DNA from 4 places in the Iodobacter fluviatilis genome. Region 2 is predicted to be linked to each of the others. Evidence: predicted binding sites of a transcription regulator. Region 2 holds the regulator's gene; each other region holds the start of a gene.
What was found. Region 2 encodes FNR, which switches genes on or off when oxygen is low (the NO sensors DNR and NnrR bind a similar motif). Its sites were predicted from a motif close to TTGATNNNNATCAA; they were not measured.
Positions count from the first base shown of each region.

Region 1: ubiU (ubiquinone anaerobic biosynthesis protein UbiU) is a predicted target of FNR. The motif match lies at 1,585-1,598, and genes of this name have one in related genera.
Region 3: C1H71_RS02620 (bacteriohemerythrin) is a predicted target of FNR. The motif match lies at 1,310-1,323, and genes of this name have one in related genera.
Region 4: C1H71_RS06805 (FeoA family protein) is a predicted target of FNR. The motif match lies at 2,769-2,782, and genes of this name have one in related genera.

Region 1 covers NZ_CP025781.1:1,666,357-1,670,430, forward strand. Annotated here, with positions in the region: gene C1H71_RS07475 (U32 family peptidase) at 1-398, opposite strand, end outside; gene ubiU (ubiquinone anaerobic biosynthesis protein UbiU) at 531-1,529, opposite strand; gene gnd (phosphogluconate dehydrogenase (NAD(+)-dependent, decarboxylating)) at 1,967-2,878, shown strand; gene C1H71_RS07490 (bifunctional helix-turn-helix transcriptional regulator/GNAT family N-acetyltransferase) at 2,936-3,847, opposite strand; gene C1H71_RS07495 (M13 family metallopeptidase) at 4,008-4,074, shown strand, end outside.
Region 2 covers NZ_CP025781.1:3,893,737-3,897,810, reverse strand. Annotated here, with positions in the region: gene hemN (oxygen-independent coproporphyrinogen III oxidase) at 1-677, opposite strand, end outside; gene fnr (fumarate/nitrate reduction transcriptional regulator Fnr) at 806-1,555, shown strand; gene C1H71_RS17315 (hypothetical protein) at 1,661-2,254, shown strand; gene C1H71_RS17310 (bifunctional riboflavin kinase/FAD synthetase) at 2,418-3,341, shown strand; gene ileS (isoleucine--tRNA ligase) at 3,390-4,074, shown strand, end outside.
Region 3 covers NZ_CP025781.1:630,154-634,227, forward strand. Annotated here, with positions in the region: gene secD (protein translocase subunit SecD) at 1-128, opposite strand, end outside; gene yajC (preprotein translocase subunit YajC) at 194-520, opposite strand; gene C1H71_RS02620 (bacteriohemerythrin) at 794-1,243, opposite strand; gene prmA (50S ribosomal protein L11 methyltransferase) at 1,777-2,664, shown strand; gene C1H71_RS02630 (DUF3426 domain-containing protein) at 2,630-3,760, shown strand; gene tpx (thiol peroxidase) at 3,985-4,074, shown strand, end outside.
Region 4 covers NZ_CP025781.1:1,519,148-1,523,221, reverse strand. Annotated here, with positions in the region: gene purH (bifunctional phosphoribosylaminoimidazolecarboxamide formyltransferase/IMP cyclohydrolase) at 1-740, shown strand, start outside; gene C1H71_RS06815 (phospholipid:lipid A palmitoyltransferase) at 861-1,418, shown strand; gene purD (phosphoribosylamine--glycine ligase) at 1,433-2,710, shown strand; gene C1H71_RS06805 (FeoA family protein) at 2,863-3,123, shown strand; gene feoB (ferrous iron transport protein B) at 3,120-4,074, shown strand, end outside.

The DNA of each region.
Region 1 (4,074 bases), 2.2 Mb from region 2:
CGCATCGCGCCTTGAGCAGCAAACCAATCCAGCGCCGCGCCGTTATAAATATTCAGATGCGGCCCAGCCACAAAAGGCATCCCCAAATCACGGGCCACTTTAACCGCCCCCAAGTCATTGGCTTCAAGACAGCCCCCCGCCTCTGCCAGCTTTTTTAAGCTAGATAAATCACTGGCCGACTCCAACAAAGCTTGCGAAGAAATCACCACCTCTTTGCCCGCTGCCCGCAAGGTTTTAGCTAGCGCCAGCCAATCTGCACTGCGCAGCTCATGCCGACGCGAACAAACCACTTCGCCCAGATAAATCACATCCACAGGCCAAGTCAGTGCCTCGGCATAAAAATCTAGCACCTGTTGCTTAGGCCAGTAATAAAGGATGGGGCCGAGGGAGAGTTTCATAAATACCTGTTAATAGAATATTGCTAAATCTTTAAGCACAGCGTTCCGCAAAGAAAACTAAACACTATTACGCTTGGTTCTGTCATTCAGGCTTAGCGTTTTTTGCACCAGTATTAGAGTGATGATTAAGCATCAACGCCACGGCCGATCATAAGCGCCCAGCGTTTGCTGATGCCCTTCTGACACCTTATCCAAAGCCGCCTGCCACGCAGGTTTAACTGAATAGCGTGGGTCCGCACAGGCATCAATAGCCATGCGCAAAGTCTTGGTTACCTCCCCAACATAAGAAGGGCTGCGCTGACGGCCCTCTACCTTGATCGCCGCTACACCAATTCGCATCAGCTCAGGCAGGATTGATAGCGTATTCAAGCTGGTTGGCTCTTCCATGGCGTAATAAGTCTCGCCCGCCACTTCAAAACGCCCCTTGCACAGGGTTGGATAGCCTGCAGGCTCACCTGCTTCAAAACGATCAATCAGCACGCCATTCAAACGCGCATCCATACGATCACCGTGGTTTTCCCAGCGAACAAAGCTGGCAGGAGAACACACACCGTGAGTGTTGGGGGATTGTCCCGTTACATAGCTAGATAAAATGCAGCGGCCCTCGGCCATGACGCAGAGGCTGCCAAAACCAAACACCTCAATCTCCACAGCCGTATTTTTAATCACGTATTCAACTTGCGGCAACGTCAGCACGCGCGGTAACACCGCACGGCGCACGCCAAAGCATTCATGCGCTAAATTAATTGCTTCAAAATTAGTGGCCGAGCCTTGCACCGATAAATGCAGATGCAAATGAGGATGGGTGCGATAGGCATATTCCAAAAGGCCCATATCGGCCAAAATCACCGCATCTGCGCCTAAATCAGCCGCCTTATCAACAGATGCACGCCACTCGGCAATTCGCCCCGGCTGAGCATAGGTATTAATTGCGATCAGCACTTCACGGCATTTAGCATGGGCGTAGCGCACGCCTTCAAGCAGCTGAGCATCGCTAAAATTAAGGCCAGCAAAGTTTCTGGCATTAGTGGCATTTTTAAAACCAAGATAAACCGCATCAGCCCCTTGATCGATCGCGGTTTTTAAGGCGGGCAGGCTGCCAGCAGGGCAAACCAGTTGTGGCAGGGCCATAAGCACCCCCGAATGATAAACACGGGTAGCTTAAATACATCTGACACAGCGCTTTTTAAGTTAAATCAAACAAACATCAGAAATAGCGCGCAGAAAAAAGCGTGCGTCTGCAAAAGCAGCACCGCACGCCTTAATCAACCCACACACAGAGTGACCATGCCACAAAGCCCACACGCTTTATGACACTTTTTCATCATACTGCATCGCAACATATTCTGGTTTAATCAGGATCAATTTCTTAAAAACAAGCCCAAAATAACAAAAAAAACGTAAGAAAGGCCGTTTACCGTGTTTTGTAGGCATTTGCTTCCCACTACGCCCAACGCGTAGTGCCATAATTCCCAATTGGCAGACATGAGACTAAGGTTCATGCTGCAGGATATTCACGCTTGGGCACAAGCCAAGCACGAGAAAACGAACAAACAAGGATGCTCAAAATGCAAATTGCAATGATTGGTCTCGGTAAAATGGGCGCAAATATGACTCGCCGCTTAGCTGCTGGTGGCGCTACCATATTTGGCTTTGATGTAAGTGCTGAAACGCGTACCCAACTTGCCGCTGAGCACGCCAATATCCGCAGTTTTGACTCCGTAGCCAGCCTAATTGCCGAATTACCAAGCCCGCGAGTGGTGTGGATGATGTTACCTGCCGGCGAAATCAGCGAAACCATGTTTGGTGAGCTGACTGCTTTACTGGCCCCTGGTGATTTGATTATTGATGGCGCAAACGCCATGTATAAAGACTCACAACGCCACGCTAAAGAGCTGAATGCCAAAGGCTTTAAGTTTATGGATGCGGGCGTATCAGGTGGCGTATGGGGCTTAGCTAACGGCTACACCATTATGATTGGCGGCGAAAAAGACGCATTTGCGATGGCGGAGCCGTTTGTTAAAATCTTGGCTCCAGCATCAGATCGCGGCTGGATTCACGCAGGCCCAGCCGGTAGCGGCCACTATGTGAAGATGGTTCACAACGGCATTGAATACGGCATGATGCAAGCCTTTGCCGAAGGCTTTGCCCTCTTGGAAGCCAAAAAAGAGCTAAATCTTGATCTAGCTGAAGTCGCTGAAACATGGCGTCACGGCTCAGTAATCCGCTCATGGCTGCTCGACTTAACCGCCGACACCCTGAAAAACGATACCAAGCTAGAAAACATCCAACCCTTCGTTCCTGATTCAGGCGAAGGCCGCTGGACAGTACTAGAAGCCGTAGAACTAGGCGTTCCTGCGCCGGTGATTGCAGCGTCGCTATTCCAGCGCTACACCACCCAAGGTAAAGGTGATTACGTCGCTAAATTGCTATCGATGATGCGCAATGCCTTTGGCGGCCATCATGTAGCCAAGAAGTAAACGGCTTTAACATACTAAAAACAAACCCCGTCTTTTTAAAAGGCGGGGTTTGTTTTTTTACAGATCCTTCAGCATAAAAATTTCGCAAGAATGATGGCCGGTATCGCCCATCGCTTCTGTAATTTGCCTAAAGCCCATTTTTTTATACAGGGCAAGCGCTGCCGGTAAACTGGCGGTGGTTTCCAAATAGCACTGCTGATACCCCGCCTGCTGCGCAAAATCACAGGCAATATTAAGCAAACGTTGGCCAAAACCTAAACCTCGGCTGCTGCTTAATAAATACATTTTTTGTAACTCGCATACCGATCCCGCAGCCCCAGCTAGCGGAGCAATGCCTGCTCCACCGAGCAGCTCACCAGAGTCTTGCTGAATCACCCAATAAGCCGCCCCTGCCTGCTGATAGCAAGGATAAAGTTGATCCAAATGCGGGTCTGAAACGCCATAACCCTGAGCCGCACTCAAACCATGCTCAGCAGACACCTGCCGAATCACCGCCGCAATGCCTTGATTATCCGCTTCTAACATTGGGCGGATTTGATAGCCCTGCTGGGCACGCGCTTTCATTAAAGCTTGCCGATATAAAAATAAACCCGCCTCCAAAGCCTGCAGCTCAGATTGGCTTAGCTGCTGCAAAACCTGGTTAATTTCGCCGTCGTATTGCCCATGCACCGCCTGTAATAGCTCTTTACCCGCCAAGGTTAACACCGCCTGCTTACTTCTTTTATCACTGACGTGCGCCTGCCATTCAATCAAACCCTGCTCAAGCATTTTTTGTAAAACTCGGCTGGCGTTGGACTTATCAATACGCAAGCGCTCAACTAATTGCAAGCTAGTAAGGCTAGCGCTTTCCAGCTCAATCAAAATATGCGCCTCAACGGGGCTCAGCTCCACCTTGCCGCATTTCTTAGCAAATACACCCAGTTCACGCACAATATCGCGCGATACGGCTCTTAGCGCCCTTGAATTCATGCCAACCTCAATATAGTTGTTTTTTACAACTATATTGATAACTCAATCGCTTGGCAAGCATTACTTAAGTGCGTATTTTTTTACATCTCGCTTACCCCAATATATTTCAAAGACATAATTGCGTAGATTCAAAGACAAATCATCCACTCAAAGAACCACCATGCCCAATTCAATTCGCACTGCACTTGCTGTGATTTTTTTTGCTGGATCAGCTTTAAGCCACGCCA
Region 2 (4,074 bases):
GGCAAACCGTAAATTAAATCGATGCTTACTGATTTAAAGCCATTAGCACGGGCTGCCTCAATCACAATGCGTGTTTCTTCTTCAGATTGCACACGGTTAACCGCCTGCTGAACGGCTAAATTAAAGTCTTGAATCCCCACACTCATTCGATTAAAGCCAATTTTACCCAATAAAGCCACGGTAGCTGCATTCACTTTACGTGGGTCTATTTCTATGGAGAATTCACCATCGGGCTTTAAATCAAAATGACTACGAATTCCTTCCATTAAACGAACCAATTGTGCATCGTTTAAGAACGTGGGCGTACCACCACCAAAATGCAATTGCGATACTCGGCCACGATTTGTTAATAATGCCGCCTGTATTTTTATCTCTTTCAGGAGATAATCTAAGTATTGATCAGCCTTTTCTTGATCCTTGGTAATGACTTTATTACAAGCGCAGTAATAGCAAATCGTATTGCAAAAAGGCAGATGAAAGTACAAGGATAATGGCTTAATGGCTGTGCCTGGCTGTTGCTTAGCGACACTCTTCTCATAGCTTTGAGCATCCATTGCAACAAATCGGTCCGCAGTGGGGTAGGATGTATACCTTGGCCCCTTGCCGCTGTGCTGGCTTATTAGATCACGATCAAAGTCAAGCGATTTTAATACAGTGGCATTATTTTGATGTAGCATATTTCATCCTTATGAACGCATGTGTGCAGCTTGCCCATATTCATTTCCCATAACCTTGATCGATATCAACACAGTCGCGAGAAAATACGTGCAACTGGTGATAACGAGTACATAGATTGAATGATCCCATGACCACAACACCTCACATTCCAGTCCGCGACCTAGGCCTTAAACATCTTCGCCAAAGCTGTGTGAACTGTAGCTTGCGGGAACTATGCCTACCTATTGGGCTTTCTGCCGATGAGATGCACGAACTGGACACGCTGATCACGCAAGCCAAACCCATTAAACGGGGCGAGGCGCTGTACCGTGCAGGTGAGCCTTTCCGCTCTCTATTTGCGATTCGACTGGGTTTTTTTAAAGCCAGCGTTATTTCAGAAGACGGACGTGAGCAGGTGACTGGGTTTCATATGACAGGCGAGCTAATGGGCATGGATGCGGTCAGTGCCGACTTACATACTTGCGATGCTATTGCCTTAGAAGATAGTGAAGTGTGTGAGTTACCGTTTACCGACATGGAAGAATTAAGCCGTCGCATCCCTGTCTTACAACATCACTTTTACAAACTAATGAGCCGCGAAATTGTTCGCGACCATGGCGTCATGCTTTTACTTGGCAATATGAAAGCCGAAGAGCGTATTGCTGCGTTTTTGCTAAATTTATCCCAGCGATTTGCCATCCGTGGTTATTCTGCCAGCAGCTTTCACTTGCGCATGACCCGTGAAGAAATTGGCAGTTATTTGGGACTTAAACTTGAGACGGTGAGCCGCTCACTCTCTAAATTCCAAGAAAATGGTTTGATTAAGGTGCAAAACCGCCTGATTGAAATCATTGATGCCCCCGCACTCAAACAATTAATCAACAATTGCCAACAATAAGCCACTATACCTATGACTCCATCTGGCCCAGTCCTTTTTTTAGCTCCTGCGGCTATTTTGGAGTCTTTGCAAGCCAGGCTAAATATTTTGTCAATACCGCAGCTCATGCTGCTTCCTATTAACATGCAATCGCAAATCCCCGTATTACCGTCTGGGGGGCTACTCCTTACCGCAGGCCACGCCAATTTTGAGCATTATTTACACAGCGCTCACTGGGCCAAAACAGAAGGCTGGCAACATATTGACCTTGCCTTAGTGGGCGAGCCTCAATGCGCAGCACATTTCGGCTGGATGTTGGCCGCCAGTGGCGAGCCAACGGCTTTAGCTTACGCAACCCCCTTACTAGACGTCCTCTCCCCCACTGGGCTGGGAAATTGGCTACACGCCGGAGGGCCGGGAGCTGCAAGTTTTTTAGCCCTCTTGCAACACATCATGCTGCAGCCGATCATTAAAAGCTGGGAAATTATTTTCCCTAATGGCAAGCCATCACCTAAGGCAGATTTAGGTAAACTAGCAGAACTACAAACAACTCAATGGCAAGCCATCCATCCACTCTGCCAGCAATACCTAGCCTTCAGCCAAGGGCGGACTCACCACGCTGCACATCCACAGCAAACCCCCTTCCAGCTACCTGCACATATCGAGCCTGCCGCCACACTAGCCCAGTTTTTGATGCAATTTGCACCCAAAGGGCAGTAATAACACGCCACCCTACGGGCAAAAAACGACCCGCATCCAGCAAAAACCCACTCAATTCACCGCAAAACGCAGCAAATATCAGCCATATTCACAAGCGAACTGACAAAACGTCCGCCAGCCGCTACAATTTACGGCTTCGTAAAGTCCGCCCAAGCGCTTAAGCATGCATGTTTTCAGAAGCGTATCCGACGCGCATCTCCCCCCTACGGCAATTACCATCGGTAATTTTGATGGTCTGCACGCGGGCCATGAAGCGATGTTGTCCGAATTAAAATCGGTTGCCCGTCAGCACGGGCTAAAAACCTGCGTACTCACTTTTGAGCCGCACCCACGTGAATTTTTTACGCCAGATGCCGCGCCGGCTCGCCTCACCAGCCTGCGCGAAAAGTTAGAGCTACTAAAAAGCCGTGATATTGATTATGTCATTGTGCAGCGATTTAACCGTGTATTTTCATCGTTAAGCGCACTGGATTTTAGAGATCAAATCCTAGCAAAAGACTTAAATGCTCGGCATGTCATTGTGGGCGATGATTTTTGCTTTGGTGCCAAGCGCGCAGGTGATTTTGCCCTGCTGCAAGGCAGCCCAGATTTTAGCGCCTGTAGCTTGGCCACCGTTGCCGATCAAGGCACGCGCATTTCTTCTACCGCGGTGCGCAATGCGTTGGCAGCGGGTGATATGGATTTAGCCATGAGCTATTTAGGTCGCCCTTACTCCATTGCAGGCCGCGTAGTCGATGGTGATAAAATTGGCCGCACCTTGGGCTTTCCAACCGCCAACATTCAAATCAAACACAATCGCCCGCCTTTATTTGGCATTTTTGTGGTTGAAGTGCATGGGCTAGAAAAACCTTATCAAGGGGTAGCCAGCTTAGGCTTTAGGCCAACCATTCATGGTGGCGATGCCCACCCAAAACTAGAAGCGCATTTATTTGACTTTAAACGTCAGATTTATCGCCAACACCTGCGTGTAGACTTCCTGCATAAATTGCGCGATGAAGAAAAATACATCGACTTGCCCACCCTAGTGAAGCAAATCGAAAAAGACTGCCAGAATGCCCGCGACTGGTTCGCACAGCAAAGCCAATAAGCTCATCAAAACAACTTTGAAATACATACAAACAATTGAGAGATAACCATGTCAGACAAACCAGCCAATAAATACCCAGTTAACTTACTCGACACGCCATTTCCTATGCGTGGCGATTTGGCCAAGCGCGAACCGGGCTTTTTAAAAGACTGGCAAGACAACAAGCTATACCAAGCAATTCGGGCCAAAGCCAAAGAGCAAAACCGCCCTAAATTTATTCTGCACGATGGCCCGCCTTACGCTAACGGCGACATTCATATTGGTCATGCGGTTAATAAAGTTTTAAAAGACATCATCATCAAGGCCAAGACTTTAGATGGCTTTGACGCGCCTTATGTTCCGGGCTGGGATTGTCACGGTTTACCGATTGAGCATCAAATCGAAAAAATCGTTAAATTTGATAAGCCAGCGCTGGCGGCCAACCCTAGTATTTTTGCGCGCGTGCAAGACTACCGCAAAGCCAACGGCCTCGATCCAAAAGAAACTCGCCTACCCGCTGCGTTTACCCGCGAATTGTGCCGTGAATATGCCGCCACCCAGATTGAACGCCAAAAAGCCGACTTTATCCGCTTGGGTGTGCTGGGCGACTGGAACAATCCCTACCTGACCATGAATTTCAAAACCGAGGCCGATATCGTTCGCACCTTAGGCAAGGTCCACGCCAACGGTTATCTGCTGCGCGGCCAAAAGCCTGTGCATTGGTGCGTAGACTGTGCATCAGCACTGGCCGAAG
Region 3 (4,074 bases), 1.2 Mb from region 2:
ACCGTGGCACGAACACTCGCAATTTGTACTGCAGGGCTTTCGCCAAATAGATTAGGCAGGGTATAGAGCGCTGCCAAAGCAACGGTCAAAATAATTAACAGGTATTTCCAAAGCGGGTAGCGATTCATAACGGGACCCAGAATGCGCAAAAGGCGATGCTTTGTTTGAAAAACAAAGTCACCGCCTATTGGCTTTATTTGTTGTTTTTAATAGTGCCTTTTTCCAAACGCGCAGCAACTGCAGCACGTTGGATCAAGATTTCTACGCCGTCAGCCATTTCAAGAGTGACATACTGCTCGTTCACCTTAGTGATACGGCCCAGAATACCGCTGCTGGTTGCCACTTCATCGCCCTTGGCAAGAGCAGCCAACAAAGCTTGTTGTTCTTTGGCGCGCTTTTGTTGTGGACGGATCAACATGAACCAGAACAAAACAAAAATCACGATCATAGGAAGGAAAGACATAAAGCTCATTTCTGCCGCCGGTGCGGCGCCTTGAGCAAACGCGGATGGAATGAACATATAGGGTCGGTTCCGTGTGAGTAAAGCAAAGCGGGCCATTCTAGCCGCTGAACCGCACAAAATCTACCCAGCTTTTTTGCTATAGGTCATCAAAGCGACTTAAATCGCCTGTGTTCAGTAGCTAGATTAGCATCTGGCTTTTTTAAATCCCAAAAAAGCGGAACTTTCACCAAGCTATGTTGTCACGTCCAAACGCCCCACCTCTATCGCTCAGCTACTTTGCTTTAAAAACAAACGATTAAGCCCACTTATTGGCATAAATGCTGCGATTGACTAGGCCCAAAATCGCTCTAACCAACTCTTTTTATGCCACTTTTCCTGTGCCCCGCAGGATAAAAAGTACTCGGTGTAACGTTTATCGCCTTCCATAATATGATTGGTGAGCCAGTGTCTTAAAAAATGCATCAATTCAAAAGTCACCGCTTCACCTGCACTTAACCGAAGTTGTAGCTCGTTCATTTGGTTTATTAAATCTTCGTGATGTTGCTTATGCGCATCGTAATCTGGATAACCTAAGATACGCATTAAACTTTCTTCCACAGTAAAGTGTGTTCGGGTGTAATCGGCTAAGCGCCCTAGAATCTGGACAGAAGCCTCGCTACCGTGGCGCTGACGAATTGCATCGTGTAATTCATTAAGTAATTCAATCAGCACCTTGTGCTGCTCATCAATTTCCTGGATCCCCACCGATAACTCATCAGTCCACTCAAAAAATAGTGCCATTGCCGTGTTACTCCCTATTATTTAATAATTTGATAGGGATCATGCCGCCGAGGAGGCCTATTAATATTGACGTATATCAAAGTTTGGCATCAGCCTAGGGAAAGTCTGAATAAGAAATAACCATGAAAATGGGCTATTAAGGGCTGCGGCCTACTGCACTCATCAGCGAGTATTTGTGAATATGCTACCCCTTGCAAATCGCCTTTTAATAATGCGCTAGCAGCCTATCGGACTTAAGCGATCGTAGCGAGGGAAGGACCGGTTTGAGACAGATTTCGTGGGTTTTTGAGGCGAATAGCTGGCTATTCAACGAGAAAATGCGTGAAATCTGGCCAAATCCGGCTTTTCCGTAGTAGATCAGTCTTAAGTCCGACAGGCTGCTAGGTAACGACTCATTAGTAAGCTCAAAGCTTAAAACATAAACATCAACAATCTAGCGATCACGCCCCACCCCTACTTTTACAAGTAAAAACATTCTCAAAACTAAGGGGGAATGCGACAATGCGTGGAAGAACACTAACAGGTATACAAAAATGTCTTGGCTAGAACTACGCATCACCACCGAATCCATCCATGCAGAACGTTTTTCTGACGCGCTGTTTGACTTGGGTGCGCTCTCCGTTAGCATTGAAGACGCGCAAGCCGGCACTGATGCAGAAAAGCCAATTTTTGGTGAGCCTGGTGAACCCGTCGATCAGTTGTGGGAGCAAAGTATTCTGCTCGCACTGTTTGATAAAGGAATCAATACTGCACTGATTGTAGCCGCGGCCAGCACGAGTTTAAAACTAGCCCTCCCCTCATTTGATGTAGTGCGTGTAGAGGAACAAGATTGGGTACGCCTAACTCAATCCCAATTTAATCCAATCCCTATTTCTGATCGTCTATGGATTACCCCTACTTGGCACGAATGCCCAGATGCTGGTGCGATCAGCATCCAACTCGATCCAGGCTTGGCCTTTGGCACGGGTAGCCACCCAACCACCCGCCTTTGCTTAAAATGGCTAGATAGTAATCTGGCAGGTGGCGAAACCTTACTCGATTACGGCTGCGGCTCTGGAATTTTAGCGATTGCTGGTATTAAGCTAGGCGCCGTGTCTGCTGTTGGCGTGGATATCGATCCGCAAGCCATGACTGCCTCACGGCAAAATGCCGAACAAAATGTCGTTGAAGTTCAGTTTTACTTGCCTGATGCCGAGCCAACCTCCAGTTACGACGTGGTGATTGCCAATATTCTAACCAATCCACTCAAAGCACTTGCCCCGATGCTAGCTGCTAAAGTCAAATTGAATGGCCGTATTGCCTTATCCGGCATTTTGGCCGAACAAGCTGACGATGTTATCGCTATTTACAGCCAATGGTTTGCCATGAACACACCGCAAATCGAAGATGGCTGGGTCTGTTTATCAGGTACGCGCAAGTAATATGAATGACATCACCCGTTGCCCAAACTGCCAAACCGCTTTTCGTGTAACGGAAGCGCAGCTTGCGGCCCACCGCGGAAAAGTTCGCTGTGGGCGCTGCGCCTTTGTCTTTAACGCCAAAGACAGCTTAAAGAGCGATCCGCTTACAGAAAAAGTCAACAGCATACCTACTACTACAAAAGAGGCATCTCTTGTACTGCCCCATAGCGTGGTTGTAGAGACCCCTCAAGTTAAGCCACACATCGCCAGCCCAAAGCCACAGCCTATTGCCGAGCCGGTAGCCAGCACCGCTGAGCCTAAAGTGGATAATGTGGCGATAGCGATACAAAACTTAGCAGCAGATATCCAGTATGAGGCGATACCCGCCACTGATTCGCATACGCCCAGCGCCAAAATCGCCAAGCCAGTACCTCAACAAGCTGCCCCAGCTTTACCAAAAAAAACACCAAAGCCTGTTACCCCTCCCGTAAGTAAAGAGCCAGTACCTCAACAAGCTGCCCCAGCTTTACCAAAAGAAGCACCAAAACCTGTTACCCCTCCCGTAAGTAAAGAACCCAGCAGCTATCGCCCCATCTATATGGATGACGATAATCTGCTGGCCCCAGCGCCTGCCCACTCCAAATGGCATTCAGTTTATATAGCGGCCATTGTTCTGCTGATGCTGGGCTTTGCCCTTCAGCTTGCCTACCATCAGCGTACTCAAATCTCGATGGAGCTACCATGGCTAAGGCCTAAGCTAATCAGCGCCTGCCAAGCATTAGGCTGCAGCATGCCCCTACCTAAAAATACCGAGATGCTTCGCTCAGAATGGTCAGAACTCAGCTACGTGCCCGAGTTCCCCAATATTATTCAGCTCAATGCCACCTTGCGAAACTTGGCTCAATACGAGCAAGCATTGCCGATGCTCGAAGTCACCCTGACGGATGATCAAGAACATATCGTACTTAAAAAAGTATTTAAACCCAGCGAGTACCTCAGCAGCCATGATAAAAAGCGCCTGCAATTTGATGCGCAAGATGAGCTACGAGCCTTTTTACAAATAGACTTAGGTGAGCTGCACTCCACCGCTTACTCAATCTACTGGTTTTATCCATAATGCCCGCACCGATTAATGGCGAAAAAGATAAAACTTATCTCACCCCCTGAAATGGCAGGCTAAGGTGGCCAAGCTGGGCCAATTAAATTATCCTTAGCACCCCCTTACAAAAGAGCGGCATTAAGGTATTGTGATGAAGCACTCAGGGGCTATAGTTATTTAAAATATAAATGTAGGTAGAGGGCAAATTTGCCTAATTACTGATCACTTAGACGGAGTAGATCATGGCCACTATTTTACTTAATCATACTGAAATTAATGTTGGGGGCCACTTCCCTGTTGTTGGCGAATACGCCCATAGTTTTCTTTTAGTA
Region 4 (4,074 bases), 2.1 Mb from region 2:
CGTGTGTGATTGTAAAACACGCCAATCCTTGCGGCGTCGCGGTAGGCGTGGATAGCTACTCAGCGTATCGCTTAGCGTTTGCAACCGATACCACCAGCGCGTTTGGCGGCATTATTGCGTTTAACCAGACGGTAGATGTGGATACTGCCGAGGCCGTATCTAAGCAATTTATGGAAGTGCTGATTGCCCCTGCCTATACCGCAGAAGCCTTGGCCTTGCTGGCTAAAAAACAAAATGTTCGTGTGCTAGAAGTCCCTGTAGAGCAGGGCGCTAATCGCTTTGATGTAAAGCGTGTTGCTGGTGGTTTGCTGGTGCAAACGCCCGATACCCATATTCTGGCGCTAAAAGATGTGAAGGTAGTGACTAAGCTACAGCCTACCGAGGCACAGCTTAAAGATCTACTGTTTGCATGGAATGTGGCTAAGTTTGTTAAATCAAACGCGATTGTATTCTGCGGTAAGGGCCAGACATTAGGTGTGGGGGCAGGCCAGATGAGCCGTGTGGATTCAACTAAAATTGCCGCCATTAAGGCTAAAAGCGCGGGGCTGGATTTACGTGGCTCGGTAGCCGCGTCTGATGCCTTCTTCCCATTCCGTGATGGTGTGGATGTGATTGCAGAAAATGGCGTATCCGCCATTATTCAGCCGGGCGGCTCGGTGCGCGATGATGAAGTGATTGCGGCAGCGGACGAGCATGGTATTGCAATGGTGGTGACAGGTATTCGCCATTTCCGTCATTAATCGAGTGGTTTAACTATTTAAAAGCGGGGAAGAAATTCCCCGCTTATTGTGTTTATGGTGTTGTGTTTAATTGAGAGGCTGGCTGAGCCGCCGCTGCTTTGAAATATTTTGGTTGAGATAATGAAAAAACTGTTTGCCACCCTTTGCTTGCTGATGGCCTTGCCTGCATCTGCAATGGATTGCTCCAATATGTGGGATTGGGCGACGGCTGCTTGTCAGCGTGTGGATAAAATAAACCGGGAAGGTAAGAATGATTTGTTGTTGTCGGGTTATTCTTGGCACGATCGTTCAACCTATACCGCTGAAAAACTCGAAGACTTTCAAGAGTTTGCTTACGGTGGCGGCCTAGGTAAGCGTATTACTGATGAAAATAATAACCAAGAATTTATTTACGGGATGATTTTTGCTGATTCGCACAATCAGCCTCAGCTTCAGGTTGGCTATATGCGTCTCTGGTATTGGCCGATTGTTGGTGAGTTATCAGCAGGCCTTGGAATGTCTTTACAGCTCATTTCACGTCAGGATGTGATTGGCGGAGTGCCTTTTCCAGCCCCTTTGCCTATTGCGTCAGTTCGCTATGGCAAGGCATCTTTGATTGGTACCTTTATCCCAAGGCTCAATGGCCAACTAAATAATGGCAATGTGGCTTATGTCTTTGGCCGCTACGAATTCGATTAACAGGAAACAGATTCATGAATATTTTGGTGGTTGGTTCGGGTGGCCGTGAACACGCATTGGCTTGGAAAATTGCCCAATCTGAGCGCGTGGGTAAAGTGTTTGTGGCGCCGGGCAATGCGGGTACTGCACTGGAAAAAGATTTAACTAATATAGATATTACGGCAATTGATCAATTGATCGCTTTTGCCAAAGCAGAAAATATTGCCATTACTGTTGTCGGGCCAGAAGCACCATTGTCGCAAGGTGTGGTGGATGCATTTCGCGAAGCAGGTTTAAAAATATTTGGCCCAACTCGCGCAGCGGCACAATTGGAATGGTCTAAAGACTTTGCCAAAGCCTTTATGCAGCGCCATGGTATTCCTACAGCGGCTTACCAGACTTTTGCTAATGCGGATGAAGCGCACGCTTATATCAAAGCGCAGGGCGCGCCGATTGTGATCAAGGCAGATGGCCTAGCTGCGGGCAAGGGCGTGGTTGTGGCGATGACGCTGGATGAAGCGCACGCTGCGGTTGATTCTATGCTGTCCGATAATAAATTTGGCGATGCGGGTGCTCGCGTGGTGATTGAAGAGTGCCTTGTTGGTGAGGAAGCCAGTTTTATTGTGATGGTCGATGGCAAAAATGTGCTGGCCATGGCTTCTAGCCAAGATCATAAACGCCTCTTGGATGGTGACGAAGGCCCAAATACCGGCGGCATGGGCGCGTATAGTCCAGCACCTGTGGTCACCCCAGATGTGCATGCCAAAGTGATGCGTGAAGTGATTATGCCTACCGTGCAAGGCATGGCGAAAGACGGCACTGTATTTACGGGTTTCTTATATGCAGGCCTGATGATTGATGCGCTGGGTAATCCCAAAGTGATCGAATACAACTGTCGCTTTGGCGACCCTGAAACCCAGCCGATTATGCTGCGTTTAAAAAGCGATTTTGTCACCTTGCTCGAGCACGGTGTGAATGGCACGCTGGATCAAATTGAAGCCGAATGGGATCGTCGCGTGGCGATGGGCGTGGTCATGGCTGCCGCTAATTACCCAGAAACTCCGCGTAAAGGCGATTTAATCTCCGGCCTGCCAACAACTGCGCTAGAAGACGGCCATGTATTTCATGCCGGCACGGCTCTAAATGAGCAGGGTGAAGCTGTAACTGCTGGTGGCCGTGTACTTTGTGTAACCGCCTTCGGCGACAGTTTTAAAATGGCACAAAAACGCGCTTATCAGATTCTGGCCGGTGTTTCATTTGCCGGTGCGCAATATCGCAACGACATCGGCTGGCGAGCGATTAGCCGCAAGTAATACTTGATCGTTGAGAAAAAAGCCATGCTCTGTATGGCTTTTTTCTTGTCTGGGCACTCTGATGAAGATCAATAAATAACAGCGCGCAGATTGACGCACTGTTTTGTAAGGCAGATGATGTTGTAACAAAAACCGTTCTCATTGTTGAAACCATGACACTTGCTGATCTTCCTCTGAATACCCTTGCCAAAATTCTCATCACCCAGCTTTCTCCAGATTTAACCCAGCGCCTTGCCGCCCTAGGCTTGCATGCAGAGCGCGATATTGAAGTGATTCGCCGAGGCTTTTTTAATGGGCCTTTGCAGCTGCGTGTTGCTAGTACTGATTTTATGCTGAGGCGGAATGATGCACGGCAAATTGTGGTTTTGGTTTTACCACAGGCAGAGGCTGATCTGATTGCGGTGGCAGCATGAAACGTGTTGCCTTGGTAGGCATGCCAAACACAGGTAAATCAACCTTATTTAATCGCATCACAGGTGGTACGGCACGCACAGCTAATTGGCCTGGGCTGACGGTGGATTTGGCTTCCAGCCGTATTTTGCTGGGCGGCGCTATGGTGCAGATGATTGATCTGCCAGGGATTTATGATTTAAGTGGCGGGGCTGAAGACGAGCGTATTACTCAGGAATTTCTGAATAAAACTGAGCTAGATGCCATTTTATTAGTACTGAACGCCACGCAGCTAGATAGGCAACTGGTGTTGGCTTTGCAGCTAAAAGCACTGGGCGCGCCGCTGATTATTGCGCTTAATATGAGCGATGAAGCCAAGCAGGCTGGGGTGCAAATTAATCTAGAAGGGCTGGCTGCTGAGCTAGCCTGCCCCGTGCTAAAAATCAGTGCCAAGCATGGCCAAGGTGTGCCTGATTTAAAAGAGGCGCTCAATCGCCTGATCAGCCAGCAAGCGCCTAAGCAAATTGCACTGGCCCATGCACCCGCATCCAATACCCTGCATCAGGACGAGGCGAGGCTTTATAGCCGCTTTATTCATCGCCCCGCTATTTTGCCTCCTGGCCCCACCGCCATGCTGGATCGCTGGGTTTTGCATCCGCTACTTGGCTTGCCGCTGTTTGTGCTGATGATGTTTTGCCTGTTTCAGCTGACCTACGCCATTGGCGTGCCTTTGCAGGATCTAATGAAAGAGGGGCTGGAGTGGTTTAAAAGCGATATTTTAAAAGTGGCTGCAGCGTCTTGGCCGCCTTTTTGGTCAGGCTTTTTAGTGGATGGTGTGTTTGATGGCCTTAGTACGGTACTGACTTTTATCCCCATTATTTTTCTGTTTTTCTGCCTGATGGCGATTATTGAAGACTCAGGTTATTTCTCGCGCGCGGCTTTTATGATGGATGGGCTGATGGCGCGTCTGGGCA